Regions from separate parts of the Novosphingobium sp. BL-S-24 genome, predicted to be linked through region 3. Evidence: riboswitches for the same ligand, from Rfam matches in the RefSeq annotation. Region 3 holds a riboswitch; each other region holds the start of a gene.
The links. A riboswitch is a leader RNA that binds a small molecule or an ion and turns the genes downstream of it on or off. The one in region 3 is predicted to bind cobalamin.
Positions count from the first base shown of each region.

Region 1: linked by a shared signal. The riboswitch ahead of ACZ1JM_RS17835 (TonB-dependent receptor) and the one ahead of ACZ1JM_RS03900 (HoxN/HupN/NixA family nickel/cobalt transporter) in region 3 are both predicted to bind cobalamin.
Region 2: linked by a shared signal. The riboswitch ahead of ACZ1JM_RS09880 (TonB-dependent receptor) and the one ahead of ACZ1JM_RS03900 (HoxN/HupN/NixA family nickel/cobalt transporter) in region 3 are both predicted to bind cobalamin.

Region 1 covers NZ_CM145488.1:2,595,686-2,606,143, reverse strand. The annotation lists gene ACZ1JM_RS17855 (MFS transporter) at 1-427, shown strand, start outside; gene ACZ1JM_RS17850 (helix-turn-helix domain-containing protein) at 488-1,267, shown strand; gene ACZ1JM_RS17845 (FadR/GntR family transcriptional regulator) at 1,264-2,022, shown strand; gene ACZ1JM_RS17840 (PepSY domain-containing protein) at 2,015-3,523, opposite strand; gene ACZ1JM_RS17835 (TonB-dependent receptor) at 3,528-5,663, opposite strand; cobalamin riboswitch at 5,889-6,132, opposite strand; gene asd (archaetidylserine decarboxylase) at 6,239-7,093, opposite strand; gene ACZ1JM_RS17825 (DUF2490 domain-containing protein) at 7,201-7,884, opposite strand; gene ACZ1JM_RS17820 (malate synthase G) at 7,993-10,119, opposite strand; gene ACZ1JM_RS17815 (LysR family transcriptional regulator) at 10,259-10,458, shown strand, end outside.
Region 2 covers NZ_CM145488.1:958,484-968,941, forward strand. The annotation lists gene ACZ1JM_RS09860 (SDR family oxidoreductase) at 1-180, opposite strand, end outside; gene ACZ1JM_RS09865 (carboxymuconolactone decarboxylase family protein) at 64-807, shown strand; gene ACZ1JM_RS09870 (serine hydrolase domain-containing protein) at 1,115-2,551, opposite strand; gene ACZ1JM_RS09875 (hypothetical protein) at 2,958-3,800, opposite strand; gene ACZ1JM_RS09880 (TonB-dependent receptor) at 4,452-6,578, opposite strand; cobalamin riboswitch at 6,792-7,040, opposite strand; gene ACZ1JM_RS09885 (SUMF1/EgtB/PvdO family nonheme iron enzyme) at 7,155-7,706, opposite strand; gene ACZ1JM_RS09890 (arylsulfatase) at 7,854-9,515, opposite strand; gene ACZ1JM_RS09895 (TonB-dependent receptor) at 9,541-10,458, opposite strand, start outside.
Region 3 covers NZ_CM145487.1:865,132-875,589, reverse strand. The annotation lists gene ACZ1JM_RS03930 (TonB-dependent receptor) at 1-1,780, opposite strand, end outside; gene ACZ1JM_RS03925 (methyltransferase domain-containing protein) at 2,094-2,750, opposite strand; gene ACZ1JM_RS03920 (DUF535 family protein) at 2,731-3,720, opposite strand; gene ACZ1JM_RS03915 (response regulator transcription factor) at 4,157-4,375, opposite strand; gene ACZ1JM_RS03910 (response regulator transcription factor) at 4,649-4,894, shown strand; gene ACZ1JM_RS03905 (choice-of-anchor A family protein) at 5,364-6,428, shown strand; cobalamin riboswitch at 6,519-6,760, shown strand; gene ACZ1JM_RS03900 (HoxN/HupN/NixA family nickel/cobalt transporter) at 7,017-8,015, shown strand; gene ACZ1JM_RS03895 (nitrilase-related carbon-nitrogen hydrolase) at 8,026-9,039, opposite strand; gene ACZ1JM_RS03890 (MFS transporter) at 9,083-10,458, opposite strand, start outside.

The sequences.
Region 1 (10,458 bases), on a different replicon from region 3:
TGCCGATCTTGGTCAACGTAGCGGACGACGCGGCGGTCTGCTGTTAGGAGCGATCGTCGCAGCATCGGTCGGTGTGCCCGCCGCATTGTTCCCGGTCGCTCCAAGCGTGCCGTTGTTTGGGGCCGCGATCGGCCTGTTGATGTTTTGCGGCACCATCACGGGCCTGGTGACGTCGGTGGCGCTAACGGTTTTGATACCCAACGAATTGCGAGGGTTGTGCATAGGCGCCTTCATCGCGCTTGCGGGATTGGTCGGCTTCGGCGTTGCCCCGTCTTTGGTCGCCTTGGCCAGTGATCTCTTGGGAGGAGAGGCACACCTTGGCCAAGGACTGGCGATCGTCGGCGTGATCGTAAGCCTCATCTCAGTCGCCGCGTTCGTCCAGGCAATGCGCCATGCCCCCTTCTCCGCCACTCTCGAACCTATCTGATACCTCTTGTAAAAAGCTATCAGATAGGTTATTGGAGAGGGACAGGTTTTAGGGGGCGTCATGCAAGGCCAAATAGCTGCAATCCAGGTCTCTCCGGAAATGCTGAGCCTGGTCGGTCCAGGCCGAGTGGGTGCCGTCACAGCGCCCCCAAGCGCCGTCGCGTTCATCCTTACCTTCGGCGGCCCAGGCGTGGCAGCAACTGTGCAGTACCTGGCAAATCCCACCAGTTCCGCGCTCGATGCCGACACCAGCACGCGCCTCATTCTGCTGGTTTCGCGCGATGCATGCGAGCGGATCGCCGGTGGCCCCGTGATGTTGACGGATGAAGGACTGCATCACCTCCCCGCTGAGCTGCGCGCCATTGCAATTGCCATCAGGGACTGTGACTTGCCGGACGCCGCGCGGACGCCCTATCGGCTGGCCAAGAGTATTGAGCTGCTTTGCGATCTCCTGCTGGCCCAGCGTGGGAACATCCTAATCCCGGTAAGTCCGGAGGGCATACTGTCACGCGCGGACACGCAGCGGCTGATGGCAGCTCGGCAGGTAATAGATGAACGATGGGCTGAAAAGCTAACCCTTGACGGAATAGCCCGGGCTTCGGGTCTCAATCGGCGCAAGCTCACTCGCGGCTTTCGGGAGATGTTCAACTGTACTGTGGCAGATGCCATATCCAGTCAAAGGCTGCGGGAAGCCGGCCAGATGCTCCTGGCGACCGACCTGCCGATATCATCGATAGGTTATCGCTGTGGATACCTGAACAATGCAAGCTTCACCCGGGCTTTCGCTCGGCATTTCGGTGAAGCGCCTACGCAATATCGAGCGAGAAAGGTGGCTGCATGAGCACGCGCCTGTTGGAGCATGGCGGATCGCTGGTCGATCAAGCCGTCCAAGCCATCCGTGGTCATATCCGTGACCATGATTTGAAAGTCGGTGACAGTCTTCCAGGGGAAGGTCATTTTGCGAGCCAACTGGGCGTCAGCCGCGCCGTGATGCGCGAAGCGTTCGGCGCACTGGCCGCCTTGCGGTTACTGGATGTCGGTAACGGCCGCAGAGCCCGGGTGGGGGCGATCGATGGCTCGGTTATCGGCACTTCCCTTGAGCACGCGGTTGCCACCTCACAGGTCAGTGTCGCAGATGTCTGGGACGTGCGACGAACGCTGGAGGTCCGCATTGCCGCCTTGGCAGCAGCACGGCGCACCGACGCACAGGCGCAGCAGATTCTCGCACTCGCGGAAGCGATGGCGAAGGCGAAGGCGGAAGGAGACATGCACAGCGTTACAGCGCACGATACAGAGTTTCATCAGGTGATCGCGGCATCGACCGGGAACATGCTGTTCGCTCAGATTGTCCGTTCCTTCGGCCCGCAGATGGAGATCGCCGTGCCTAAGGCGTGGGAAACCCGTCAGACGGTTGAAGAAAAGATGGCCATCCTTTCGCTCCACCGTCGCATCGCGCACGCCATAGCCGAGTGTGATCCGATCGCTGCATCGACTGCGATGGAGGAGCATTTCGATGCATCGATTGGTGACAAACTCGGCAGCTACCCTTCGAGCAGTTCGGATAGCCTGTCGTTCAACCAAATCGGTATTAGCTGATTTGATGGGTGGGTGATCGGGATCCGCCCCGCAGAATGCGTGCGCGGGTCCATCTAACCAATCGTACCCATCCAATAACAATACCCGAAACAGACATCACGACTCCCAGTCCAGACAATAGCCACATCAAAGGATCGCGCAGGAAACGGTTGGCGAGCAGGAATGGCAAATCGAAGTCGTGGAGAGCGTTGAAAAGCCATCGATAGCCTCGACCGCTTGCATTCTGTTGGCTCAGCAGCTTGCCGCTATGTGGGTCGATGGTGGCCCATGTCTGTTGCGAGTCACCGAAGATAACGCGGATCACCGGCAAGATCTTCGTTTGCCCATGGGAGTACCAATAGAGATCGGGTTCTCGCAGCGTTATGATCTGACGAATTGCAATACCGGGCATCGTACGCCGCGCATTCGCGACGAGTTCCTGCGTGGTGAACTGCAGTATCCTGCCGTCGGGTTGACCGACTGTGGATCGTCCCTCCCCTTCCACAAGTGTCACAACGGCACGCCCGCCGATCCAGGAAAATTTCGCCTCCCTTGCTCGCGGGGCGATCGCGGCCAAGGCGTTTTTGTCTATCGCCGGAAAGTCTGCTCCAGCATGCGCGACGTAGAGAGCAACCGCATCAGACCGCCCTTCACGCACGAACAAGTCGAACGGATTGACCGACAGCCAGCCGCTGAACATCCATGTGATGGCGAACAGACCCCCGACCAGTCCCGTCAGATGATGCCATTTCATCCAGCCAACATACGGTGTGACGGCGCCGCTCTTGTATCGCTTTCGCATCCTCAGACGCAAAATGCCTATCCATAAGCCGCTGATGCTCACGATGAGGGCTGCGCCCGAGGTCCACATGACGACTTGTCGCCAGATCGAGCCATCACGCCTGATCGCGGTCAGGTAGAGCCAGTGCGGCACTGCGCCAGCCCAATTCCATGCGCGCTCGTGGGCGGTAGTGATCTGTACCGGCTCGGCAGTGGTGAAGGACACATAGATCTGCGTGCCCTCCCCATCAGCAAGCGAAACTTTCCATAACGGGCGAGCCCACTTGAAGCCCTGCGCTACTGTCCACTGATCGTCGTGGATCCGCTCTACAGCCCTTATCGCCCCCGAATGCGAGAACCGACGCGCCACTGCGGCAGCGGACGCAGCGTCAGCAGCAACCAACGCGCGGCCGTCGACGGCAGACAGCGCCAGTCGGCCTGCTTTGGTTTTGATGTGCCAAACCGGCTCACCAGCAGCCATGTCCAGCCGCAGGTCATCAGGGAATTCCGATAACTTGGCGCGGCGCAGCGCCTCATCAGACCCTATCCGTATCCGGCTCCAATCAATTGGCGTCAGCCTGCTCAATCGCTCAGCATCCGTCAGCGATGGATAAGGCACGTACATCATGACCAGCCCGGACACGAACCAAAGCAGGATCAACACGCAGGCTGCGATGCCCAGCCAGCGGTGGACCCAATAGAGCCACCGCAAGCCAGCCTTGATGAAAGCCGGGCGGGCCATCGGACTACATGCTCATGTCGAGGCGAACGTCAAATCGCCGGGGGGCTCCCAGCAGCCATTGCGACGAACTGCTGCCGATGGAATAGATCTTGTCGAAAACATTGCTGACCCGTCCATCGATCGCCAACTTATCGCTGATGGTCCAGCGCAGGCCCAGGTCAATCACTTCATAGCCGGGCACCCGTAGCGTGTTGGCGTTGTCGGTGAAACGCGGCGCGACGAAACGGGCGGACACCCGCGCCTGCAATGGCTCAACGAAACGCCAGTTCGCCGAAATATTTGCCGTTTTGGTCGGAATACCCGGCGGCGTTTTGCCGGCACGGTCGATGACCACCCCGTTTACAACCTCCCCGAACTCCTTGAAGCGAGCCTTGAGCACAGTGCCATTGGCTTCGATCCCGAACGCGTCTGTGACCTGCACCGCAAGCGTCGCCTCTATGCCCCTCGACGTGCGCCTGCCGACCTGCTGCGTTATCAGGCGGTTCTCCGGATCAGGTGTCAGGAGGCGGCGCTTTTCTATGTCGAACAAGGCAACGGAGGCCGATCCGCGTCCGTCAAGGAAACGCTGCTTGACGCCCAATTCGAACTGGCGAGCAGGCGAAAGGCCGAAGTCCTTCTGCGCGTTCGAGGTAGTTATCAACGCGCTGATGGGATCGGTGCCAACCGTGAACGAACCATAGAGGGCGGTGTCGGCTGTCGGGTTCACCACTACCCCAACCCGACCCGAGCTGCTGTGATACTTGCGCTTAAAGCCGTTTGCCGGCGTGCGCGCATCAATGCGTTCGAGGTCGTACCAATCCTGCCGAAATCCCGCCACCAGCGAAAGCATTTCGCCAAGTTTAAGCTGGTCTTCCATGAACGCAGAATATTGGGTGGTCACCGTGCGGAAGCCAAGAGAAGTAGGCACAGGTGTGATGAAACCACCCGGCTCGAAATTGAACGGATCGACCACCGTGCTGCCGCCATAAGGCGAATTATTGATATGGCGAAACTTGATCCGATTGACGTCAAAGCCGACCAGTAACCGGTTTTCCACGTCTCTTCCCAACGGTGTCGTTACCGTTACATCGCCGCGATCGCCGATCTGATCCTGCCGATGGATGATGTTGAGATAGTCGCCTCGGGTGACCAGTCCGGTCGCTGGAGAAAACCGATAGCTTTCGGCATTCAGATAATCGCGATTCGAACTGAGGTAATAAGCCACGTTACGCAGTGTTAGCGCGTCGGATGCGTGCCACTCAGCAGACAGACGTGTCCAACTGTCACGGAAGTGATCCTGGTTGTTCGCGATGTTGAAGTTGATGAAACGCAAGCGCTTGTCGAACCGGCCAGCATTCAATGGTGTTCCGAAGTACGGCAGGATTTCTACGTCCCCATAATCGGACGCCAGCGTGAAATTGAGCGTTGACGTCGCATCCCAGCGTAGGGCGCCGGAAATGGCGATATTTTGGTTGTCGCTGTTGCGATCCAACCATCCATCGGATCTGCTGATGCTGGCGGCCAAGCGATAGGAAAGACCGCCACCCACGGGCCCACCCGCATCCGCCGCGATCTGCATCGTATTGTCCGAACCGTAGGCCACACGAGCCTGCATCACGTTGCGATCGGTCACAGGCTTTTTCATGATCACGTTGATGGCACCGCCGATGGCACCCTCGCCGGATATGACAGAGCTTGGACCCCGCAACACGTCGATGCGGTCCACCGTCCAGGGATCGACGGGAAAAGTTAAGGTGCCGGACGCCACGAACAGGCGGGTCCCGTCCACCAGAAGTTGGACCGACCCTTGGCCCGAAAACCCGCGCGCAGCCATTGCCGTGTTACCATTGCCAGGGGAGCCCTGAAACGTAAGGCCAGTAGCGCGGCTGACGGCTTCCTGGATGGAAAAATCCCCCCGCGCCCTGATCGCATCGCCGTCGAGGACCTCGATACTGGCGGGCGTCTCGAACACCGTGATGCCAAGACGGCTAGCGCTGCTTGCTGTGTCCAGCTGGTCCTGAGCGCGCAGGCCCGTTACGACAATGCTGTCTGCGGATGTGCTGTCGGCTTCCTCCGCACGAGCCGGCAAGCCTAGAAGCAGCGCGAAGACGGATGCGCCCGCCGCCAACTTACGATGGGCGGGCAATTGGATATTAGTCAAAGTTCATTCCCCCGTTCATGGACGCCGAAATCCTGCAGAAGCAGGCGGCGTAGCTGCAAGTTACGAACGGTAGGGGAGGCGTTTCGGCAACGTACCGAAACAGTTGCAACGCGGGAGCGCGGGCGCAACAACACCCGCCGGATCCCCCCGGCGCTGCGGCCCCTTGCCGCGCGGTCGTCGCTCAGACGGAGTACACCGTGCCTTGGCCATCCCCTGGACCCAGGCAAGAGCGACCGGACGCTGGCAGGTCTCCTGGCTTGCGGGTCATCGCACGATGCACGGCCTTCCCAGGCCTCGCAGGAGTTAGCGTCCGGCCCAGTGGCTGCGACAGGGCACCTTGGCCTGCCGCGAATATGCATCGCACTCACCGCTTACAGTTGCAGGGACAGCCTCGGCATCGAAGGGAAAACCCTTCTCACCGCGTTCCCTTTTAAGCTCCTTGCGAAGCACCAACGCGATCTTGCCCGCAGCTCAAAGAAGTTGCGGGCAGCTGCGGCTAGCGTTTCATTGCAAGATTGGCAAGATGTCTAGAGTAACCTTTTTAGAGCACTCGTCTCTTAGCGCGGTAAGGATATCTATCGTTCAGGACGGTTGCCCATGTACTCACCGAGACGGACATTTCGTTCTGGCGCCCACTGCGGATTAAACGTGATTGTGTCGGACGGGAACAGCATTACGATCGTCGACCCCAGCAAGAACCGGCCCATCTCCTCGCCCTTTGCGAGAACGATTTCCTGATCGGAATAGGTCCATTCCGCCATGGTGCCGGTACGCTTCGGATTGACGACCCCATGCCATACCGTCGCGATGCTTCCAACAATCGTGGCGCCCACAAGCACCATAACGAAAGGCCCGACATCGGCGGAATCAAACACGCAGACGACCCGCTCATTACGGGCGAAAAGCTTGGGTACACCCTGAGCGGTGGCGGGATTGACTGAGTACAGCGACCCCGGAACATAGATCATCCGCCTCAACCTGCCAGCGCACGGCATGTGCAACCGGTGGTAATCCTTTGGCGACAGGTACAAGTTCGCGAAGCTGCCGTGCCTAAACGGGACCGCCAGGGTTTGGTCGCCACCCACCAGTTCGGTGACGGTGAACCGATGCCCCTTTGCCTGGAGGATATGGTGGTCGTCCACTGCGCCAAACTGGCTGATCGCTCCATCCACGGGGCACACAAAGTCAGCGTCCGCCTGCGGTCGGACCCCCGGTTTCAGAGCACGAGTGAAAAAGTCGTTGAAGCTCTTGTAATGGCGTAGTTCAGGTTCCGCCGCCTCGGTCATGTCGACCTTGTACTTGCCGACAAACCACGAGATGAGGCCGGTCGTTAATCTGTCGGCCTGAGCGCGAGCTACACGGCCGGCAAAGGTCGTCAAGTGACGCTTGGGCAACAGATGCTGAAGCATCACTTTGAATCTGTACGACATCCGCCCCCCAAACGCTGAGCAGCCTCGCTCGCGATACTCCAAGGGGGACTTCACGCTTTTAAGCGATGCGGTCAACTGCCCGGGCTGTTTTTTGCATTCTCAGACGGTCAGAAACTCAAACTGAGAGACGCGGTTGCGACATTGTCATTGCTGTCGTCCGCATCCGGCCGAAAGCCATGCTGATGAAGATAGCCTACTTCCAAGCTCATCTTCTTGGTCAGGGCGGAGGTTACCGAAACCTGATTGCGCATTCGCTCTTCGCCCTGAACACGCTGGAAATTGGTCTTATTTAAGTCAATGAAGCTCTCATGGCTGAGCACCAGCGCGGTCTTTCCGCCCGGGTGGAAGGGCACGACATATTTGACGTAGGGGCGAACTCGGTACGCTGTACCATCAATGCCCTCGCGCCAACGCTCCTCGGTCCGTAGTCTGGCGCTGAGCTTGCCTGGCCCGATTTTTAGAAAATTGTCGAACGTGACCTGCTGGCGTGCACGATGCTCCATCACCGTGAAATGACCCGCTTCATAGTTGGGATCATGCGTATATCCCACCCAAACCGTTACTTTGTCCGCCACTTTCAACCCGATCATGGAGTTCATCTCCACTTCGTACAGCCCGTTGCGGTCATTGCTGAAACGCGACACCACCTCTTGAGAAAAGCGCCATTTGTCACTGAGCTTGATGGTGGCCGTACCGCCTACCCAAGCCTGTTCATCCTCAGATGCGCAGGCGGGCGCGACCGCCAGAAGACTGACGATCACGCCTGCTACCGATGCAACTCTCTGCTTCATCCCGCGTCACTCCGAATCTGTCGAAGCGCGGCGTATGACTTTTTGATGACACTTTCATGTCGTTTGTGACAACCGAATGTGTCTCACTGTTTCTGAGGCCGGTTGGACTTACGCCGGCAACGCGATCCCGTTCTGATCTTTTGCTTTGAGCCGAAAGGCATGAAGCAGAGGCTCCGTGTAACCATTGGGCTGCGATGTCCCCTTGAACACCAAGTCCCTCGCCGCTTGATAAGCCACGCTGTTCGCCTCATTTCCGGACATCGGGACATAATTCGGGTCGCCCGCATTCTGCTCGTCGACCTTGGCCGCCATCTTTTGAAACGCGGCATCGACTTGCTCCTCGGTTGCGATGCCGTGCAGGAGCCAGTTGGCAATATGCTGGGAAGATATGCGCAAGGTCGCACGGTCTTCCATCAGACCAACGTCATGAATGTCCGGAACCTTGGAACATCCGATTCCCTGGTCGATCCAACGCACGACATAGCCCAAAATTCCCTGAGCGTTGTTTTCCAGTTCCTGCTCGATCTCCTCTGACGACCAGTTGCGGCCACTTGCCACCGGTATCGTAAGAAGATCAGACAGGGACGCCACCGGTTCATCAGCACGTTGCGCCTGCCGGGCAAAAACATCGACCTTATGGTAGTGAGTGGCATGCAGGACCGCAGCAGTTGGCGATGGCACCCAGGCCGTACTTGCGCCCGATTTCGGATGACCGATCTTCTGTTCCAGCATATCAGCCATCCGATCCGGGGCTGCCCACATCCCCTTGCCGATCTGCGCCTTGCCGGAAAATCCAGCAGCCAGCCCGATCTGGACATTTCGGTCTTCATAGCTGGTCAGCCAAGAGCTGCTTTTCATCTCACCTTTGCGGATCATCGGGCCTGCGTGCATCGAGGTGTGCATCTCGTCACCAGTGCGATCGAGGAAGCCGGTGTTGATGAAGAATATGCGGTTTTTCACCGCGGCGATGCACGCAGCCAAGTTGGCCGACGTACGCCGTTCCTCATCCATGACACCGACTTTGAGAGTGTGACGGGCAAGCCCCAGCAAGTCTTCGATCGCATCGAAAAGATCGTTGGTGAACGCCGCTTCTTCCGGCCCATGCATCTTGGGCTTCACGATATAGACGGAACCGCTGCGGCTATTTCCACACTCGCCCGAGCCGTTGAGATCGTGCATCGCGATAAGGCTGGTGACGATGCCGTCGAGGATCCCTTCGGGTGCTTCGCCACCATCCGACAGGAGTACCGCAGGCGTGGTCATCAGGTGCCCGACGTTGCGAACCAGAAGCAGACTGCGCCCAGCAAGAGTAATCTCCGCGCCATCAACCGCCTTGTATTGACGGTCAGCATTCATGCGGCGAGTCATGAAGCCCTCGCCTTTGGCAAATGTCGCTTCCAGATTTCCTCGCATCAACCCCAGCCAGTTGGCATACCCGGCAATCTTTTCTTCAGCATCGACTGCGGCGACGGAGTCTTCCAGATCGCAGATCGTCGTAAGCGCTGATTCCAGGATTACGTCCGAAATGCCCGCCGGATCATTCTTGCCGATCGGATGGTCGCGATCGAACACCACTTCGATGTGAAGGCCATTGTTGCGGAACAAATAGCCGTTTGCCGACGTCCCGATCAGTTGCTCCGGCTTCTTCAGCGTCATCGCTTCAGGTCCGGTAAGCGTGGCCCATCCGCCGGTGGCGAGGGGCACGGCTTCATCGAGGAATGTTTTGGCCCATGCGATGACCTTTGCACCGCGCTCGGCATCGTAACCCTTTGCGGAACTTGGTGCCTCCAGTGCATCCGTACCATAAAGCGAGTCATACAAACTGCCCCAACGGGCATTGGCCGCGTTCAGCAGGAAGCGGCTGTTGAGGATAGGAACTACGAGCTGCGGACCTGCCGTGCTGGCGATCTCTGGATCCAATGATCCTGGGGCGATCTGGAAGGGTGCGGGTTCGTCGGTTAAATAGCCGATCTGACGGAGAAACGATTGATATTCGTCCGCATCGATCACCCCGCTAGCGCGTTCATGATGCCACGCATCGATTTGCGACTGCAGCGCATCCCGCTTGAAAAGCAGATCACGATTTCGGGGAGCAAAACGCTCAAAAAGGTTGGCGGCGCCTGACCAAAACTCGGCGGTATCCAAGCCCGTACCCGAGAGGGCTTGCTCTTCAATGAAGGCAGCCAGGTCTTGATCAACTTTAAGGCCTGCACGTGTCACCATCCGGTCCATCATGTCGCTCCTGTTATATTTCGAACTTCGGTATAGCTCGATTGCCCCCGGATTGCCTTGATCATCGGAAGAAATCACGTAATTTCAGTTTTTCTTCCAGAGAAAAGATGTGGACCCTGATCTAACTTTATTTGTGCGAGTGATGGAAGCTGGCAGCATGAGTGCCGCTGCTAGAAACCTCGGTATATCGCCGGCGATGGTGTCAAAACGCGTGGCGCGTCTAGAATCCCGGCTTGGCGTGCGCTTGCTTGATCGTACGACACGAACGCTGGACGCCACGGCACGCGGAAGGCGCTTTTTCGAAGATCTCGTCCAGATACTCGAAACTATTTCCAAAGCTGA
Region 2 (10,458 bases), on a different replicon from region 3:
AGCATTGCTGACATCAACTAGCACGGCAGCATCTGTTAGTGCCCGAGCCAAGCCTGTGCCGGTTTGGGCATCAACGCCGGTGCTGGGCGATGCGGCGACGACCTCATGGCCCTCGGCCCGCAGCAGTCCGACGAGGGGCCGACCGATCAGTCCGGTACCGCCGATGATAACGATCTTCATGTCCATGTCTCCAATGCAGGTGTCTTCCTGCATGACGAGATGGCCGCCTCCGGTGTGACATGGGACATCGGCGAGAACGGAAAATATCTGCGCCATAATGTCACGATGCACCGGCGTACCTCGTCAAGTCAGCGAGCGCCGGTGCTTGGCGCCGATTACGAGGAAAGCAGTATGACCGAGATAAAGCGTTTGAACTGGTCGGAAATCGCACCCGAGGGCGCCAAGGCTCTGTTCGGTATCCATCATTATGTGACCAAGAAAACGGATCTTCCTGAAGAGCTGATCCATCTAGTCTTTCTACGAGTGTCGCAAATCAATGGCTGCGCCCACTGCATCGATATGCATACGCGCGATCTGCTCAAGACCATGGCGATCGACAAGGTTGCCCTCGTCCCCGTCTGGGCGGAGGTGCCGCAGCTGTTTTCTGACCAGTATCGGTCGGCGTTGGCCTGGGCGGAGGAAGTGACCAATGTCAGCACAACCCATGCTTCGGACGAAGCCTATGCCGCCGCTGCCGCCGTCTTTGCTGAAAAGGAACTGGTTGATCTCACGCTAGTGATCGCGGCAATGAACGCGTTCAATCGCCTCGGCGCGCCATTCCGCCTGCCGGTCGCCGCGAAGCCATAGGCTCGCAAAAGGGGGGAGCATGCCCTTGCTTCCCCCTTCGGCAGCACGTGACCAAGCCTCGCTGTTCGGGAGTGAGGGCACGTACGTCCGCTTGTACCATGATCTGCCGTCCGCTTGCCGCCGGGCTGTCCGGCGGCAACGCCGCCAATGTAGGATCCCTGTGTCCACGGGCGTGTCCCCTGAACCGGCCATGCCGGAAAACACCTGATTACCGTCAGCCCTGCGGCTTTCCCACAAACGATGGTAAAACAAGAAAGTGTGCGCCCACCCGATCACCTCTAAGCCGGCAGGGTTATAGCACCACTAATCAGATGTTGCGAAAGCGGTAGATACGGCCGTCAGGTGCGTAAGCGAAGCTTGCATGGCGTGCCCGGCCATTGCGCGTTATTCTGTAGCGCCGGACGTGGCCGCCAGGTTCGGCATGATGCCCGACAAGCCGAAAATCGATACCCGTCGTGTTCGCTCCAAGCTTGAACGGCACTACGACGCCAGCAGCTGGACCTTTCATCAGCGCGGAGATTTCGGGGGTGAACAGGCCCGGGTCCAGTGGCCGGTCGCCACGTGTCAGCAGGGCCAGCGCCTGCGCCGTAACCTCCGGCGCGTCGTCCTGGGTCGGAACCAGCCCCAGCGGGGTGGATTCTGGAGCAACGAACTCCGCCAGCATCAGGCAGGCCTCTTCAATGAACCGCCCAGCTGGTCCGCTTTCGATGTTGACCATGACGGTGACCGCAGTCCGGGTAGACGGCGCGCGCCAGGCGAAGGTCAGAAAGCCCGTCACACTGCCGGAATGGTACTGAACCGCCCGGCCATTGATCTCATCGGTGAACCAGCCCGCGCCATAGGCTGCGCTGCGGCCCGAGGACATAAGGGCCGGACGCACCAGTCTTGCAACCGTCGCTGGCGATGGGACAGGACCAGCCTGGAGTGCATGTTCCCATCGCGCCGCGTCGCGCGCCGACATCAATACCCCGCCGTCAGCCGATTGCGAATAGTCGGAACTCATGCCAACGGCGTGCCGCGTGATATTATCTTCCAGTACGTAAGGCTCCGCGCGTCCTGCAATCACGGCACTTGCGTCGTCCACCCGGGCATCGGACAGGCCGGCACGCCTGAGCAGCCGCTCGGTCACGAGGTCGCGATAGGATTTCCCGGTAACATCGGCCAGCAGATAGCCGAGTAGCACGTAACCGGTATTCGAATAGGCCCAGGCATGGCCCGGTTGAAAGTCGAGCGGGACGGCAGATACGCCAGTGAGAAAAGCCTCGCGCGTGATCGGGCGGTCGGCGTCGAACCCGGGCAACCCTTCATAGTCCGGCACCCCCCCGGTGTGGCTCAACAAGGCGCTGATGGGAATCGCAGCAAAGGCGTCCGGAAGGCCTCGCGCATAGCGCCCGACCGGACCATTCAGATCGATCGTCCCGGCTTCGGCCAACTCGAACACCAGAGCAGCCGTAATTTGTTTGCCCACTGATCCAAGATGGAAAAGCGTCTTCTCGTTTGCGGGAACTTCGAACGGCAGGGAGGCCGTGCCCAGACCTGCGGCCATCATCGTGACGCCATTATGCACGACCGCTATTCCCGCAGCGGGAATCCGCCTATCTCGCATCATCTCCTGAACGCGATCAAGCACCTTGGACGGTAATCCGCTTCCTTGCGATGCCATCCCGAAGCCTGGTGTGGCTATTACGCCGGCACCTACGGCCATCACGGATCGACGGCTCCAGCCACTCATATTCTTGGTCAATCTCGATCCTTATCACGACGAAGCGGTCAAACCTATTTAACGCGCCGTCATAGCCATTCCCACAGGTAGCGGGAGAGTCGCTCTGCCGACCACGCCGACGGTCTTCTGTAGGCTTCGCATTTCCAAAACCTGTTCCAATTGCAAAATCCCGAAATGCCCTCACGGACATTGGGAAATGAGAAAGCCATGGTGTCGCAAAACATGTGGAGAACGGCGGCTATCGCCTGATTTCCGGCAAGCCAAAAAGCTGCCATTCAGCCATCGACCTAATTACCGCCTTTCAAACCTCCATTTCCAATTAGCAGACCATACAGTCTCTGTGAGCCGATTGATTTCACTGCTCCGATCATCATCGACCTGTCGACAAAACGCCCATATACTTATGTTGCTAGAGGCGATTCCGGGTTTAAGTTCGGAAAAGACGTCTCCAACCAACAACGATACCGCTGATTGAAATAAGGAGGCAAGCACCTGACAACAGCCAGATCAGAGTATGCCGCATCGGCGGCCAGATCAGCAGCCATGGGAAATCCAGATTGTGCAGCGCGCTAAACAGCCAACGATAGCTGCGAGCACCTGATCCAACCTGACCCAGTAATGCGCCAGTGGCTGGATCGATATGCAACCATGTTTGCGCAGCGTCGTCGAATTTGAGCCGCAGCACGGGCAGCGGTCGGCTGTCGTCCCGCACATTTCCAGTCGAATACCAGTAGCGATCGGGACGTTTCAGCCGATCCACGCCGGTCAGCGTCGAGCCGGGCATGGCGGCCTGTGCAGCGATGAGGATCCGGCCCTCATCCATCGACATTTGCTGCCCCGTAAGACCGTCCAGCAACTGGGGCTTTCTTTCGCCCCATAAGCTGACGACCGGCCGACCACCAACATAGGTGAAGCGAGCCTCGCGCGCACCTGTGGCTGCCCGCGTCAGCATCGCCACATTAGTAGCAGGAAAACCGGGGCGCGCTGCGCCATAGAGCCTTGCCACATCGCCACCCGCCTTGTCCCGCAATCCACCCCATGGGCTCATGGACAGCCAGCCGCTGAACACCCAGGTGATGACGAACAACCCGCCCGCCAAGCCCGCGACATGATGCCATTTCATCCAGCCGCGATAGGGGCTGACCGACCCTGATTTGTAGCGATTGCGGAGCCGGACCCGCAACAGGCCGATCCAGACGCCGGCAATCGCCCCCAGCAGTCCGATGCCTGACGTCCACAGGACTGTCTGGCGCCATGGTTCCTGAAACACCCGCAACACCTCGAAATAGATCCAGTGCGGGATGCGCCCAACCAGTTCCAGAATCGTTCGTGTGCGGTCGTATTCTGCACGACCTCACCGGTTTTTTGGCTGATGTAGACGTCGGTCGCTACGGCATCGGCAAGCCTTACCCGCCAGAACGGGGCCATCGCCATGTAGGCGCGCGTGACCACCCATTGGTCATGGTCAACAGTAGTAATAGAGACTGTCGGTGCGCCGGTAAGGGCGGAGGCAATCGCCTCCGCACGCGGCGCATCGATCTGTGTGATTTCATCGCCCGTTCGCGCCGACACGGCGCGCCGCCCGTCGGGCGTAACGAACCGATAGACCGGTCCGCCACCCGTCATGCCAAGCCGCATTTCGGTAGGAAATGCAGCCAGATTCAGTTTCGCCAGTGCCCGATCCGGACCAACATGCACCTGTTGCCATTCGATCGGCGCTGCCGTCGCAACCCGTTCCTCAGCGCGGAAGGAGGGGAAGGACACGTAGAGCATGACCAATCCGGAGAAGAACCAGATAGCAAACAACAGACATAAGGCGATGCCCACCCAGCGATGGAAGACATAAAGCCAACGCTTCCCATTCTTGGTCCAGGCGGTCAGCGAGAGTGGCGACTGCCTTGGCCGGGTCATGATTGCTACTTTAGAAAGCGACATGAAGGGTCGCCTCCACCGTGCGAGGATCGCCCAGCACCCATTGCGACGCCCCATAGGTCGCACGCGCATAGATTTCGTTGAAGATGTTGCGCACCCGTACCGCCGCACTCGCGCCTTCAATGAACTTCCAGCGGATACCGGCGTCCGTCAAGGTGTAAGCGGGGACGACACGGCTGTTGGCCGCATCCTGATAACGTTTGCCCACATAGCTGACACCCCCGTCGATGACCCAGTCATCGGCGAACGACCAACTGACGAACGCATTGGCGCTTTTCGTGGCGACATTGCTGGGGCGGTTGCCTGCGCGCTGGAACAGAACCCCGCCCACCGATTCCGCAAAATCGTCGTAGCGCGCACGCAGCAGCGCACCGTTGAGGGTAAGGCTCAAGCGATCGATCGGCTCCAGGAACAGCGACGCTTCGACACCGCGAGAGGATTGTTCGCCGACCTGTACCTGGATCGTGGGGATCAAAGGATCGGATGTCAGCAGCTTGCGCTTGACGATGTCATACACCGCCAATGTCCACTGGCCCCGGCCCCCCCAGAAAACATGCTTGATGCCCGCTTCATATTGCCGACCGGTGGACAGGTCGAAATCACTCTGCGCCACACTGGTCGATACCAGTGCTCCAACAGGATCGGCTGCGGTCGCATATTGGCCGTAGAGCGCGAGCGTCGGCACGGGATTATAGACGGCCCCGACCCGCCACGTGACGGCGTCCGGCGTCGACGTGAAATTGTTCGCCGCGTTGACATAGTCTGTCTTTGTAATCTTAGGCCGGTCGTAGCGCAGGCCGCCAACCAGAGAAAATTGCTCGCTGAACTGCAGCCGATCTTCGGCAAATATTGAATATTGCCGGATCCTATTGGTGTAACGGGGCTTGGTAGGCGCGTTGGCCTGGTGGAGGAAAAGCGTGAAAGCCGGATCCTTCACATCGACCAGGCGGGTTGCGTTATTGCCGCTGTTGCTGACATTCTTGTAGCTGATACGGTTGATGTCAAAGCCGACAACCATCTGGTTCTCCATCCCGCCCAGCCTGTGGGTGAGATTGGCGGTCGTCCGGTTCCCGGTCTGCTTCTGGATATGATAGAGTTCCAGGAAGCTGGATTGCTGAATTTTTGCGGTGCTGGTCGCCGTCGCAGGCACATAAGTGACGTTTTCGGCATTCTTCCAATATTTGTTGGCCCACAGATGATAGAAGGTGCTGCGTATGGTCAGCGCATCGGATGCTGCCCATTCGATTTTTGCCTGGCTCCAATTGTCGCGGAAGCGCAGCCGGGCATCGTCGACATTATAGTTGTTCCGGCGCAGCGATCGGTCCAGCTTTCCGTTGACCAGCGGCACGCCGAACCACGTCCGCGGATTTTGGTTACTATGGTCGTGGGACAAGGTGATGGAGAGCGCATCCGTCGGCTTCAGGTGAATGGCCCCCGACAAGGCGATCGCGTCAGAATCGCCGCGGTCCATCCAGCCTTCGGATCGGCGATAACTTGCATCGGCCCGGAAGCCGATGGCGTCCGTGATCGGCCCGCCAGCGCCCGCCGCGACGTTCAGACTGTCGAAGGATGCAATGCCGATGCGGCCGCTGACCTCTATCTGTTCAGAGGGCTGCTTGCGCACGACGTTCACCGCGCCGCCAATGGCGCCCTCACCATATAGAACGGAGGCTGGTCCACGCAGAATCTCCACGCTTTGCGCCATCCACGGGTCAGCCGGGAAGGTCAGCGTGTTGTTGTACATCCGCATCCCGTCGTAGAGCGTCATAACCGAATTCTGCCCGGTGAAGCCGCGGGCGGACAGGCCATAGCCGAAGACCCCGGATGTGTTGACGATACCAGTAGCGCGCGCGGCAGCATCCTGGATGGTCAGATCGCCCCGCAACCGGATCGCGTCGCCATCGAGCGTTTCGACGCTGGCTGGCATTTCGAGCGGTGTAAGCCCAAGGCGACTGGCTCCTTCGGTCTTCAGATTGAGCCGAAGCGGATCGACCACACCCGTCACGATGATGGCGTCAGGTGTGGGATTGATGTCTTCCGCCGGTGTCTGGGCATAACCAGCGGTCGGCAAGGACAGACCAACCGCAGCGAGCATGACGTTCTTGAAATACTGCATATAACCCCCGTTCGTTTCGCGGCGCACCTGTTGTGAGGGGCGCCAAGTGACAAGTTACGAACGGTTGGAGATGTGGTGGCGCGAAGAAGGAACGGTTGCCGCAACGTCGGGAACGCGCACCCAACCGCCCGGATTCCCGCACTTGCAGGTCCAGCCGTTCGTTCGTCGCTCAGACGGAGTTCACCGTGCCGCGGCCATCCCCTGGACCAAGGCAAGAGCGACCAGACGCCGGCAGGTCTCCTGGCTCATGGGTCATCGCTTGATATACGGCCTTCCCAGGCCTCGCAGGATTTAGCGTCCGGCCCAGTGGCTGGCGGTTGGGGCACAATGCCGTCCGCACATGTATATCGCGCTCGCCACTTACAGTTGCAGGGACAGCTGCGGCATAGGATTCTTGCAAGGACCCGCACCGCATTCCCTTTTAATCCCCGTTTCCGGGGAACCGACGCGATCTATGTCTGTATCCTGCCGAAGCAGAAAGAGACGGCGCTTCTTATGACGCTGAATATCGTTTCGCAAGTGACTGTCGTTGCCCGTCGGAATAAGCCTCCCCAGGCTGACACCAGAGCGGAGGGTCTAAGTGGTGAACGCCCCGGTCATTCGGCTCGAAACAGCCTGCCGGCGCCAGACCCTTAAAGCCGTCAGCGCCTGTGTCACGGATCGGGAAAGGGCCTTCCCACACGTTGGCGCGCGCCCTGCCGTCGGAGTGAAAAGCCCAACTGGTCGGATTGCGCGGGCCGTCCTACCGGCCGCGCGCGGCCTGTTCCATTGCGCTTCAGTCGGCAACGCGCCACCGGCCCATCGGGCATAAGCTTTCGCATCCTCGCGATCGACATGGACCACCGGGTCGTTTTCATGGCCTTGCAGATTAGTGTCCGGCCCCTGCGGATGGCGCCAGTTCCCACCCTTTACCAGGCGCCACCAGCGCGCAGCATTGTCGAGCGGCACAGGTGCGAGCGGCTGAACAAAAAGGGCAGACGCCCCCTCATGTTCGGCGCGGGTCTGATAGCCCGTCGCTGCAACGAAAGCCGCAGACTGGCGATTGGTGACTTCGTGGCGGTCGATCCAGAAGGCGGCGGTCGTTACCCTATTGCCCGGGCGGCCGGGCCCGTCCTCGCCGAGGAGCACCGCCGGCAGGAACGGCGATGCGGTCGTCCCGGCTGTCGCATTGCGACGGCGACACAGTCGGCGCTGGCGATCCTGAGCCGCCGACGATCGCAGCCAGAGGCGCAGCGATCAAGGCCATGGACCGGGTGGGAAGCCGGATCCGCATCGTCAGTCCGCCCCCCGTGGTGGGCCTGGATGAGTCAGGGGATCAGCGAGCACCACGCCCACGCGCCTGGCGTAATCATTCCAGACGCTAACCAGGGCTGCCTTGCGGGCCGGCTCAAGCGCCGAAAGGTCGCGCGTTTCGCCGGGATCGGCGGCGACGTTGTACAGGCGCCACTTCCCGTCGCTGATATCGGTGATCTTCCAGTCACCGTCACGGATGGACCGCGAATTGAACAGTTCGGAGCCGATCGGCTGTCCCGCAGCATAAACCGGCGCGCCGGTTTGCAAAAAGGATTTCCAGCTTCGACCGTCGATCGGCTGGGCCGTCGCCCCTCGCGCGGAAGGCTGCGGAATGCCGGCGAGATCGAGAAAGGTCGGGGTTACGTCCGTGACATGCGTAAATGCGCGGCCAATCTGCCCTTTTGGCACCGCAGGCCCGGTGAGGAAGGCTACGGAACGGGTGCCACCTTCCGTGGCATAGAGCTTGAAGCGATAGGATGGCGCGGTCGCCGCCTGCGCCCAGCCTTCGCCATAGGTGGCGTAGGATGCCGCGTTGCCGATGTCTTCGGGCGCCTTGACGGGCGGGACCATGTCGCGCAGCATTTTCAGCCCCGATCGGCTGGCTTCCATGCCTTCGGCACCATTGTCGGACAGGAAGAGGATGATGGTGTTGTCCAGTTCGCCCGTTTCCTTCAGCGCACCGACCACTTGGCCGACGGCAGTGTCGAGCCGATCCACCATGGCCGCATAGACTTCCATCTTGCGTGCCTCGATCTGCTTGTCGCGCGGCGACAGCGTCTCCCAGGGTTGGGCGTCCACCAACGGGTGCGGCTGCACCGATGCATCGATCAGGCCGAGTTCCCGCTGCCGCTTCAGTCGCGTGGCCCGCAGCACCTCATAGCCCGCATCATAGCGCCCTTTATATTTGGCGATGGTTTCGGGTGGAGCCTGCAAGGGGTAATGCGGCGCGGTAAAGGCGAGATAGGCGAAGAACGGCTTCTTGCCGTCCGAACCGGAACGCGTGCTCTTGATTTGCTCGACCAGCTTCTGCCCGAAATAGTCGGACGAATAGAAGTTGGCCGGTATGGTGACGGGCACGCCGTTTTCGCGATAGGTCGGGGCATATTTCGGGTTCGAACCCATGCCCCCGCCAAAATGATTGTGGCCGCCCTGCGCCAGCGAAAAGCTGAGCTGGAAGCCACGGGCGTGCGGGTCCTGGTCGGGTTCGACGCCCAAGTGCCACTTGCCGGAGTAAAGCGTGCGATAGCCCGCCGCGCCCAGTCGCTCCGCCAGCGTCGGCGCGTCGGCGCGCAGATAGCCTTCGTAGCCAGGATGGCCTGTTTGATTGGGCGCCATCACTTCGGCCATGGCGCCCAGCCCGACCCGGTGACTGTCGCTGCCCGTCAGCAGCATGGCCCGCGTCGGCGAGCAGGCGGGTGCGGTGTGGAAGCCGGTCAGACGCAAGCCGGACTGCGCCAGCTTATCCAGATTGGGCGTCTCGATCTCGCCACCGAACGCGCCCAGATCCGAATAACCCAGATCGTCGGCGACGATGATGAGGAAATTGGGCCGGCTCTTCGCTGTCGATTCCCGCGCGCCGCCGGTTCCCATCGTCATGGCTGCCAGGGCGACTGTTGCGGCCAGACGGCTGATGATATTTCTCATATCGTCCTCTGCTTTGCTGCTGCGGTCAAAAATTTGCCCGCAATGTGGCGCCCAGGGTGCGCGGTTCGCCTGGCAGGCCCGTGACTACGCCGATTGGCTGAACCACCTTCGTCACGAAGAAGTCCTTTTGCGCCAGGTTGCGTGCCCATACGGACAGGTCATAGCGCCCCTCAAGAAAGCTGAGGCCGACACGGGCGTTGAGCACGCCATAGGCGGGTATGACGCCATAGGAACTCAGCGTCGCGGTCGCATTGGTCGACGAGCGATGGAGATAATTGATACGGGTGTAGACCGAGACGCCGTCGCTAAGGGGTCGGGATGCATCGACATTCAACGTATAGGTAAATTTGGGCACCAGCGGAAACGACGTGCCCGACAAATCCTGGATCGGGCCGAGATAGGCGCGCTCGGGTGCCTGCGCGGCATTCTTGTAACTGACATAGCGCGCGTCGGTGTAGGCCGCCGAAGCACCCAGCCGCAGGCCTTCTACAGGCGCGAAATTCAACGTCGTCTCGAAACCTTTCGAGCGCACCTTGGGAACATTGGCGATATACTGGATCGAGGTCGTCGGGCCGGTCTGCTCATTGATGTTCGTCTGGTAGTCGCGCACTTCCGTCAGATAGGCAGCGGCATTGAAGGTCAGCCGGTGGTCGAGCCATTGCGACTTCAACCCTATTTCGAAATTGCCGACCTTCTCCGGCGCGATCACCGGGCGGGATGCGCCACCGGGACTTAGGTTGAGCCCGCCGGACTTGCTGCCCCGAGAGTAGGTGCCGTAAACCAGCACGTCGTCGGCGGGTTTGTAGCTGAGCGTCACCAGTCCCGATATGGCATTGGAACTGTCGCGGGCGTCGAAGGCCAGTTCACGCTGGGAGGCGCGGGCCGCCGTCGCGATCGCCCGATCGGCGGGGGACAGGATGGACAGGTCATTGCCGCCGACCCA
Region 3 (10,458 bases):
CGACGCCGTATACTTCAAGTGTCCCGGCGTTGAAAGGAAGGCTTGCGATCACGCCCAGGTTGTTCACGACGCCTGCGGTCACCTGAAGGTCCTTGGTGCGGGCATAGTAACCGGTCAGGTTGAAGCGAACCTTGCGATCGAACAGTTCCGACTTGATACCGCCTTCGTAGGACCAAGTCGTTTCCGGACGGAACGTCACCGCGTTCTGCGGCAATGCCGCGGTGCCGTTCCAACCGCCCGACTTGAAGCCGTTGGTCGCGGATGCAAAGACCATGACGTCAGGATTGATCTTGTAGTTCACCGCTATTCTTGGAGTGAACTTCTTGACCGTCTGGGAAAGCGGAATGCCGTTGGCCAGTACGGCGGCATCGTCATACGACAACGTCGGGAACTGGGTCGATTTGATGATGTGAAGGTTCTTTTCTTCCCAGGTGTAACGTCCGCCCAGGGTAAAGGTCAGCGCGTCTGTCGCATGAAGGTCCGCCTGCGCGTAGATCGCGGCAGTCTTCACTTCATGATCATAGGCAGCGTCCTGGATAGGACGGAAAGCCGTGGTGCCGCCAGAGAAGCTGGTCTGGCGATCGTCCGCAGTCTCCCGAAGGTAGAAAACGCCGGTAACCAGATCAACGACGCTGCCGAACGAATAGTTCAGCTTCAGTTCGTGGCTCTGCTGTTCGTACTTGCCGTTATCAACCAGGATGTACCCAGCGTACTTGTTGACAGCCGATGCGTTGTATTCGTTGATGTAGCCTTGATCGAGATGACGGTATCCGGCGATGTAAGTGAACGCACCGTTGTCCAGTTCGTAATTGACGTTTCCGCTGAACGCTACGACCTCAGACAGGTTACAGTTGCCACGCCCCGTAGTGAGCAGCGTGGTGACGTTGTCATCCGTACAGCCGGTGTTGGGCAGTCCCGATGCGTTCTCGTAAAATACCGGACGATTGGTGGCGTTCGGTACGTAAGGGTTCGTACCCGGCACATAACGGAGGCCGGAATACGTGCTGGCGTTGCTGGTGTATTCGCCGGACACGTCGATCGTCAGCCGATCCGTCGGCAGAAGCCTGATGTCGCCACGAATGCCGTAGCTCTTTTCACCGTTCAGCCAACCGCCAGTGGTTACCTTTTTTAGGTAGCCACGATCCTGGACGGCGAAGCCGGAGATTTTGGTGAGAATCTTGTCGCTCAGCGGCAGATCGGCGCTGGCCTTCACGGTGTAGCGCTCATACGAGCCGCCCGTGATTTCCATCTTCATGCCGGGCGTAGCCGCCGGCTTGCGCATAATGACGTTGATGGCGCCGCCGGTCGTGTTGCGTCCGAATAAGGTTCCTTGCGGACCGCGCATTACTTCAACGCGCTCCGTGTCGAAGAAGGCGTAGTTATTGGCGTTCTGTCGCGCAATGTAGATGTCGTCCACGTAAGCCGTGACGGGGGCATCGAATGTTGCGGTAGACTGACTGTTGCCCAGACCACGCAAATAGTACGCGTTGGCAGATGCGAGGCCAGCGTTATGCTGCGAAATCATGCCAGGTACGAACTTCGACGTGCTCAGCGTGTCCTGTACGTTGAGTCGTTCAAGCATCGCATCGCTGAATGCGGAAACGGTTACCGGCACATCCTGAAGTTTTTCAGCTCGGCGCTGGGTGGTTACGACGATTTCTTCCAGTCCTGACGACCCGTCCCTGGGCGCCGGCGCGTCTGCGTCTTGCGCATGCGCCGCTACGGCGACGAAAGTGAGAGATGATAGAACCGTCGTTAACAGCAGTCGGTGATTGGTCATGGTCTAAGCCCTCATCTTTGGCGACCTTTCGCCGGAGCTTATTGTTATAATGATATATCTATATGTCAAACAATTGACGCATTGAGATCAAGTTTATCATTTTATCACGATAATCCAATGACATAACGTTGAAAAGGCATAGGCTGGCTTGCGTGTGCTCGAAGCAAGGGGTGGAGGCAAAACCGCAGGAATGGTATCGAATTCGATTGAAAAATTGGCTTATTCCGGTGACGATTTTGGCATCGCAAGCGGCCAAGCCGATGATTCGACGAAATAACGCGAGTAACATAAAAGTTACAAACGATAGCGTGCGTTATCCGCCGCTGGAGATCCAGATCGTCGCGGCATAATGGTCGGCATTCGACAGAAACTGCGATCGCGCAGGCAGATCCCTGACCCTTCGAAACCATCCCGACGCTTCTATCACATCGTTGCAGACCGGATTTATGTAAGCGATGCGCAAAGGCGCGGTGACGGCCGCCCTGTGCCGATCCCTGCGGGCCCTTTCCAAGACCTCACCCATGATGTGATGCCCGAAGCTGTGAAAGATGTAGCACACCGTGGTAGCGCTCAAGTCGTGATCGATTGCGTTGGCGGCGATTATCTCCACCTTCTTTGTGCGGAGACGACCTTTCTGGTGGTTGATCTGTGCCTGCTGCGCGAGGCTTGCAACCAACTCAACTCCCTCGACCCTACATGCGCCCATATGAGCGGCGGCGAATACGGCGCGACCCATACCGCAGCCCAGATCGGTCACCGTGTCATCGGCGTTCAATCCAGCAGCTTTGAAGACTTCGAAGATATCCCGGTAGGGCGATGGGATGTAATGCATGTACCACTCGCGATCACCGGGGCCTCCGGTGCCGGGGTGGAAGCCGAACGTGCTTACGCCGAGGTATCGGTCCCATAACTCGTCGGCCGGCTGACGCAGCCTGGCGCTGAGATTGTGGTTACGTAAGCTGGACCACACCGATTTCGCCTCCTGTTACGTGACCGGTCGACGGATTTCCCTCTAGCCAGTGCTTTCGAAGACTTCGTTCGATCGCTTCAGACAACTGGCTGAGCATGTCGTACCGCCTGCGATATAAAGCCCGCTTGCGTGCCGGGATCTGATCGCGTGCGCGCACTGTCGCGCGTACAGGGAGTTCAAACATGGTGTCATCAATGCGCACGGCGCCGCGTTCAATCCACACTTCGTCATAACTGACGCGGACTTCCGCCCTGCTATCGCCAAAGTACGGTGCGCGATGGTGCTGGTACTGATCGGAAACCAGTAGTATCCGCGCTACGCCCAGTTGTATGCAAAGCATGCGGAACAGCTCGATCAACAGATCACGGGGCCGCATGCCATGTGCCTGACGGGTGAGATCGCGGTAAATGTCCATTATCTCGGGAATGTCCCTTGGATTGCGGCCCTGTACCGCGCCGACATGGGCAATCAGGTCGCCAGCTTCCCGTCGCAAGGCGAAAGCGATCGAATAGATGCGGTCGTCTCCCCGGAACAGGTTAAGCACCAGCGGGCCTTCGTTCTTGAACCAGATCGCCTCATCCAGGACCAGGCGTAGGCCAGGGTCGATCGCGGACAGATCGCCGATCATCGTCTCCCGCTGCTCATGCGGGTCGAACAGCCATCGCAGCCTGACCATGGCGTCGTAATGATCGCGAAGTTTGGTCAACCGCGTACGCGCATTCCAGTTGGTCGATTGGTAGGGATGGATGACCGCGTCCAGCATCGTGGGCCGAGCGCGTAAGCGACGACGGAAAGGCGTGTCTTCGTCCTGGCGGATCGCGGAAAACAGCAGGTCTTGGTTACGCCAACCGGAATAGACGAAACGCGCACGCTGAAACGCGGTGTTCAACATATTGCTTTCAGCGACAATTGCCGATGATCGGCAAAGCCAGCTGAAATACAGGACCATGGCCGAAAACCCCGACGCCATGACTAGTATAGCAAGTAAAACTGTGAAGACCGGGACGGCATATCATAGCGAAGGCCGCCGGCTTCCCGATCTTTTAGTGTTGCGACTCGGGTGCAAGCGCCTCCGCGAGCGAGCGGATGGACCGCCCGCAAGCCCCCCGATCTGCCTGATCCCTGACGTCTAGTCATTCAGTCCCCGCTGATATTCTCGCTTTGGGAAAGTTGCACATGATTGATGCCCTCGACATAGGACCAAGTACCTAGGCATTATGCCTCATGAAATGTGGTGAGTCGGAACAATGGCCTGAAAATCAACAAGGCGAATTAAGTAAGCGCCACTCACAATAGATCAGTGAAATTGTGCACATAACCAAGAAGAGGAGGGAGTTGGATTGCAAATGCGAACATCAACCCTGCCCTCACCGGGGCGCACAAAGGCGTGTGAACTGCCGCAACTCTCACACCAGCCCGTTCGCAATGGCGAAGGCTACCATGTGGGAACGGTTTCGCGTCCGGGTCTTGAGACGGATGTGGTCGATATGCCGTTCGACGGTTCGGGGTGCGATCTCGAGCTGTTTGGCCACTTCCTTGGCGGACAGGCCTTGAGCGATCGCGCGAAGGATCTCCGACTCGCGATTGGTCAGCGTTTCGAGGATTGTGTGCCGATCTTCAATCATTGGCCCGAATCCAGTTGGCAGCAAATTGAGTCAAAGCGCGTCTCCATCAAAGCTGATCAATCTTCGTGGCAAGAGCGGACGGGCGCAACGGCAATAGATGTACGTAAAAATCGGACTTAAGACTAAACTTGTACTATTTGGTTAAGGCGTGTTATATAAAAATATCAATCGTAGAATCCACTAGGGTCGCCCCACAACACATATCGCATACCCGGATTACCGAGCATTTAAATCGGTGATTCTGAGGGATTTTCACGCATATAGGGGGTTATCATGGATAAACTTAACAACTTGCAGCTGACCGTCCGTGAGTCCGAAGTAGTCGGTCTGGTGGCGCGAGGCATGTCTGCCAAGGAAGTTGCAATTACGCTGTCGATCGCGCCGTGCACGGTCGAGCGCCATGTTGAAAACGTGCGACTAAAGACCAGAACGCGCAATCGGGTGCACATGATCGCCTATGTCATCCGTAACGGCATGCTTGGTGACGGAACGTCAGGGTACATCGTACACGCCGCCTGAGCATCGGTTCATCAGGCTGCAGCTGGGTTTTTGGACGAGAGGCCGGCACAATTTGACGTTCGTCTACGGACGTACCGTCAACGTGTTCACGCCGGCCTTTGTCCAGGCCAAATAATATCTTTGCGTGCCACTCGGTCTCCTGCCTCCTTTCAAGGATGACAGTCGTCCGATGCTCCTTTTCGTTCCATCTGGTGCGGTACGGTCTTTTGACCCCTCACTTTATCCAGCCGCTGGAACGCTTTAACTACTATGGCCATCCCCAAACGGTGTCCAGAATTAGTGCAACCGCAATGGTTTGAATTTGGCGCTCGTTCTTCGGGAGGAGCAGGCCACCACCGGGTATCAAGATAACAGGTAATAGCTGGCGTGTTCCGCGAAGGGACACCGCCAAAGTGCGACTTTCCAATCGCACCGGCTGCGATACGAGGGCCTCGGCACTTCCGCCACGTGAGACCCACCCGTGACAGCAATTCGTATCGCTTCCTTGTCCGTCGCGGCCATTGCCGCTGTGATTGCTGCCAGTCCGGTTCTTGCCAGTTCGGGTATGATTGCCGGCACCGATGTGCTGCGCAACTGGAACCTCGTGGTTCTGGGCGATCTGACGTCGTCATCCGAGGTGGAAGGGCGCACGTTCGTCGGCGGAAACCTGGAAGGCAATTCGTCGAACTATCAGATTCAGCCGCTTCCCGCTTCCAACACTGGCACGCCGGGCCTGACCGTGGTGGGCGACGTCAACGGCGGCCACAAGAACCTGAACAACGGTTCCGGCGCGATCGTTGGCGGCAACGTCAACAGCGGCCTTAATCTCAATGGCGCCGCGCAGACGGTTCTGGTTGGCGGCTCGATCAGCAACACCAACGTCAACAACAACACCGTCACGGCGGGCCTTGCCGCCAGCGATCCAGCCTTCGCGCAGAACCTGACCCAGCAAAAGAGCCTGATCGAAACGTCGATGACCGGCCTCAGCGTATCGATGAGTAAGCAGACGGCTAATAGCGACCTCACGATCAGCGGCAATCGCGGCACGTTCGATGCCAAGCCGGATGGCAGCGGCGTTGCCGTTTTCAACATCTCGGCCAGTGACCTGAACAAGATCGGTGAGATCCAGTTCAATCTTAACGGCGCGGACACGGCGATCGTCAACGTATCGGGCGGTGCGATCAAGCTGGACGACAACTTCCTGGGCGGCACCCAGAACCTGGGCGAACATGTGATCTGGAACTTCCCGGATGCCAAGGACCTTTCCTTGACCACGGCCTGGGGCGGTTCCGTGCTCGCCCCCGGCGCGGCCGCCAGGACTGCCAATTACATCCAGGGATCGGCCGTATTCGGCAGCCTGGTGCAGAACGGTGAAATGCATATCGGCACGTACACCGGCGGTTATCAGGTTCCCAGCGATCCGGGTACGCCCAGCACTCCCGGCGGAAGCTCGGGCGGCTCCCCGGTGCCGGAACCGGGCGTAATCGGCCTGATGGCTTTGGCGACCGGCGGTCTGATGCTGCTTCGGCGTCGTCGTCGCACCCCGGCGAACTGAACCTTCCGAAAGCCCGATACCCGCGATCCGGCCTTGCGGCCCGGCGCGTGTACGACTAGGTGCGATCGTGTCGATCCGGCTTTGAGGCGGGTCGGCATTGATCGCGTCGGTGCCCCGAAAGGGGCTTAATAGGGAACGCGGTAAGAGGGGTGCCCCCTCGAAGCCGAGGCTGTCCCTGCAACTGTAAGCGGCGAGCGCGATGCATAGGCCGGCGACCAACGCGGTACGCCGGCAGCCACTGGGCCGGACGCTGAAACATGCGAGGCCTGGGAAGGCCATGCATCAAGCATTGACCCGCGAGCCAGGAAACCTGCCGGCGTCTGGTCGCTCTTGCCGTGGCCCAGGGGTTGGCCAAGGCACGGATACTCCGTCTGAGCGACGTACGTGCGGCGGGGCCGCACCGGCATACCGTGCCGGCCGCTGATTGGCGTCCGTCCGGCATGGATGCGCCGGCCGCTTGTGCGGAAGCCCCTCCGTCAGGTTCGCTGACGCCCGGGGTATCGATGAATGCAATACCTGAACGACGCGCCCGGCGCGCCTTCGCAACGTGGGAGTCGGACGGCTTCCCATCGAGGCGCCGGTCCCCGGCTGCGCTCTCGTGCCACCGCGATTATATCGTGCCTGATCGGGGCGAATCTCCTGGTATGGGGGTGGGCGTTCAGCGTTTTCCATTCCAGCCCGGTACTGCTGGGAACCGCCTTGCTCGCATGGAGCCTGGGGCTGCGCCACGCCGTGGATGCAGATCACATCGCGGCGATCGACAACGTGACGCGCAAGCTGATGCAGGACGGCCAGCGACCACTGAGCGTCGGGCTATGGTTCGCGATCGGCCATTCCGCCATCGTCCTGATCGCGGCGACGACGATCGCCCTTGCCGCCAGTACGCTCGACGATTTTGAGGCATTCGGTCGGTCCGGTGGCGTGATCGCGACGATTATCTCGGCCGCATTCCTGTTCGTCATTGCCATCATGAACCTCGTCATTCTGAGAGGCGTCTGGCAGCGGTTTCAACAAGTTAGGCGCGGTGGCAGGATCGTGGAGGACGATCTTGACATGCTGCTGGCCGGGCGCGGTCTGATCGCCCGCATCCTTAGGCCGGTGTTTCGGCTGGTGCGGCATCCCTGGCACATGGCGCCGCTTGGTTTTCTTTTCGGCCTGGGCTTCGATACCGCGACCGAGGTGGCGATACTCGGGCTGTCGGGCGCCCATGCAGCGGATGGGATTTCGCTGGTGACCGTCCTGGTATTCCCGGTGCTGTTTGCGGTCGGCATGGCGCTGGTAGATACCATCGACGGCATCATCATGCTGGGTGCTTACGAATGGGCATTCGTGAAGCCCATTCGCAAGCTCTATTACAATGTCGTCATCACCGCGATTTCCGCGCTGGTAGCGCTTGTGATCGGTTCGATACAGACGGCGGCGCTGCTGTCTGACAAGTTCGGGTTGGAAGGCGGGGTATGGTCAGGTGCGGCCATGCTTTCCGAGCATTTCAACACCCTGGGTTTCCTGATCATCGGGCTATTCATATTTTGCTGGATGGCCAGTTACGCCGTCTATCGCTGGAGCGATCTCGACTCAGTGGGCTGATGGGCGAGGTTCAGACCGACTTGCCACCATTCCAGTGAGATTGGATCTTTCGCCAGGCGTCCCGTTCCACGTCGATGATTTCGTCGAACTGTTCGGGAGCATGATCGGGCCATCGGTCACTGGGCCAGTGGCCTGTCATGGCAGCAGCAATCGTGGTCTGTGGCTGGATCTGCGCGAGGAAATTGGCTGCCGCTTCCTCTCGCCATTTCCGCAGGGCCGGGATGTCCACGCGCGCCAGCATGACGGTGGTATCCGCTGCCACATTTTTGCCGATCTGCTCGCCTTTGTAATCGTAGATCGTTGATGGCGGTGACTGTGGGCCACCGTCGAAATTGGGGCTGGCGAGATAGACCATGTTCTCGAACGCGCGGGTGGCGCGTACGTGAAACGCGCCTGCACGCTCCAGATAATCGAGGTGGGTTCCTGCCGCCGCGATGGGATTGACGATTACCTCCGCCCCTTTCAGCGCCAGCGAACGGCACGCCTCCGGCCAATGCGGCTCCGCCCCGATCGTGGCCGCCATCCTGCCAAGGGGGGTGTCGATCACCGGGAAGAACGCGTCCTCGCCAAATGTCTCGATGAATTTGGAATAGACGTCGATCGGGCTGGTTCGCAGCGACAGTGAATAGCTCTTGCGATGGACGAGCGCGAGATTGCCGTCCGGCGCGATGATCGCGCACGACAGGAAATAGCGGCCAGGGAAAGCGGCGTGACGTTCGGGCGCCTGAACGACGATCCACGCCCCCATTCGCCGCGCCGCCGCGCCGATACGGTCCAACTCCGGCCCCGGAAATTCCAGCGCGGCGTCATGCCACACTTCCGACGATACCATGGCGTGCCCGCTGATGCCGAACTGCGGAAAGACGATCAACTTTGCGCCGTGGTCACCGGCGACTCGTTCAGCAACAGCGATGGTGTGGTCGATATTCGCCAGCAACTTTCCACGATCGGGCCGCCCATCCACAAACATGGAGTTCGGCACCACACGGCAGGCGGCCATCGTATAGGGTTCAATCTGAGACATACCGGTTTCCAACGTAGTGAGGGCAGGGCGGTCTACCCATTTGTCAGGTGATCGCACCAGCGGGATCGGCGGCGGGGTCGACAGCACTTTCGGTGGAAGGTATCGCTTCGTCGTGGCGCTCTGCCGCGGCGAGTTCGTCGGCGTCCAGCTTGTAGAAGCACATTGTCAGCAGCGCACCGGCCATCGCCAGGGCAGGGATGACCGATTCGCAAAGCATGATCGCGCGAATCGCTTCCGGTCCTTGCTTGCCGACCGCCCCATTGCCTGACGAAACATATCCCATCACCGACAGAAACGCGCCCAGCGCGGCAAGCGATGCGGCAGAGGACAGCTTGTCCAGCAGCGTCGTGATGCCGGCAAAAGCCCCCTCGCGGCGCTCGCCACTCCGCACGAAATCAAAGCGAACGGCATCGGAAAGCAGGGCGTAGGCGCAGAGGATCATCCCGCCTCCGGCAAGGCCGCCGATCACGGCGCGCGCGCCGATGCCGAGCAGACTTTCCCCCGGCCCGGCCAGAAGCCACGACAGGTGCGTCGATCCATAGACCGCCAAGGCAATCATGTAGCACGCGCGCCGACCCAGATGACGCGATGCGAAGACCCACATCGGCATCGAGAACACCATCGCCACGGTGGTCAGCATGAAATAAGTGCCCAGCACCTGATCGCCGACATTCAGAACGAATCGCGTGAAATAGGCAAAGCTCGCGGATCCGATCACCGTCCCGAAAAGCAGGAATACGTGGGCGATCGCCAGCACACGAAACGGTCGATTGGCCCAGACGACCACGAACTGGCGCCATACGTCGAACCGCGGGCGCTTTGCGGTGGCGGCGGGCGGCACGGTGCGAGGCGCGTCCTTCAACAGGCGGACGGCAGCGAACGTGGCGACAAAAACGATCGCGCCGACAAGGATTGCCAGCAGCAAGTGGCTTTGTCGGCTTGGCCCGATCATCCCCAGCATCCACGTTGGCAGAGTGGACCCGAGCAGCGCACCGATCGCATTTCCATACGTGCGCCACGCCATCAGCCGCGCGCGTTCGGTGGGATCGGTCGAGCTTTCGACGACCATCGCGAAACCGGGAATGGTCATCAGCGTGTAGCCGGACGCATGGATGGCCAAGGCCAACGCCACAAATATCTCGGTCAGCAGTATCGACTGAAAGTCGGGCGCGCCGAACAGCATCACCACGCCGAGAGGCATGGCTAAGCCACCGGCAAACAGGAACGGCAACCGTCGCCCCCACCGTGATCGTGACCGATCGCTCCACGCGCCGACGGTGGGGTCGAGAAACCCGTCGTAAATCTTGACGAGGGCGAAGATCAGGCCCGCCGTTCCGGCCGAAATGGCAAGGCTGTCGGTCATGAACCGCAGGCCGAGTACGGTGACGACGTTTTGCCCTGCCGCATGAGCGAGTGGGA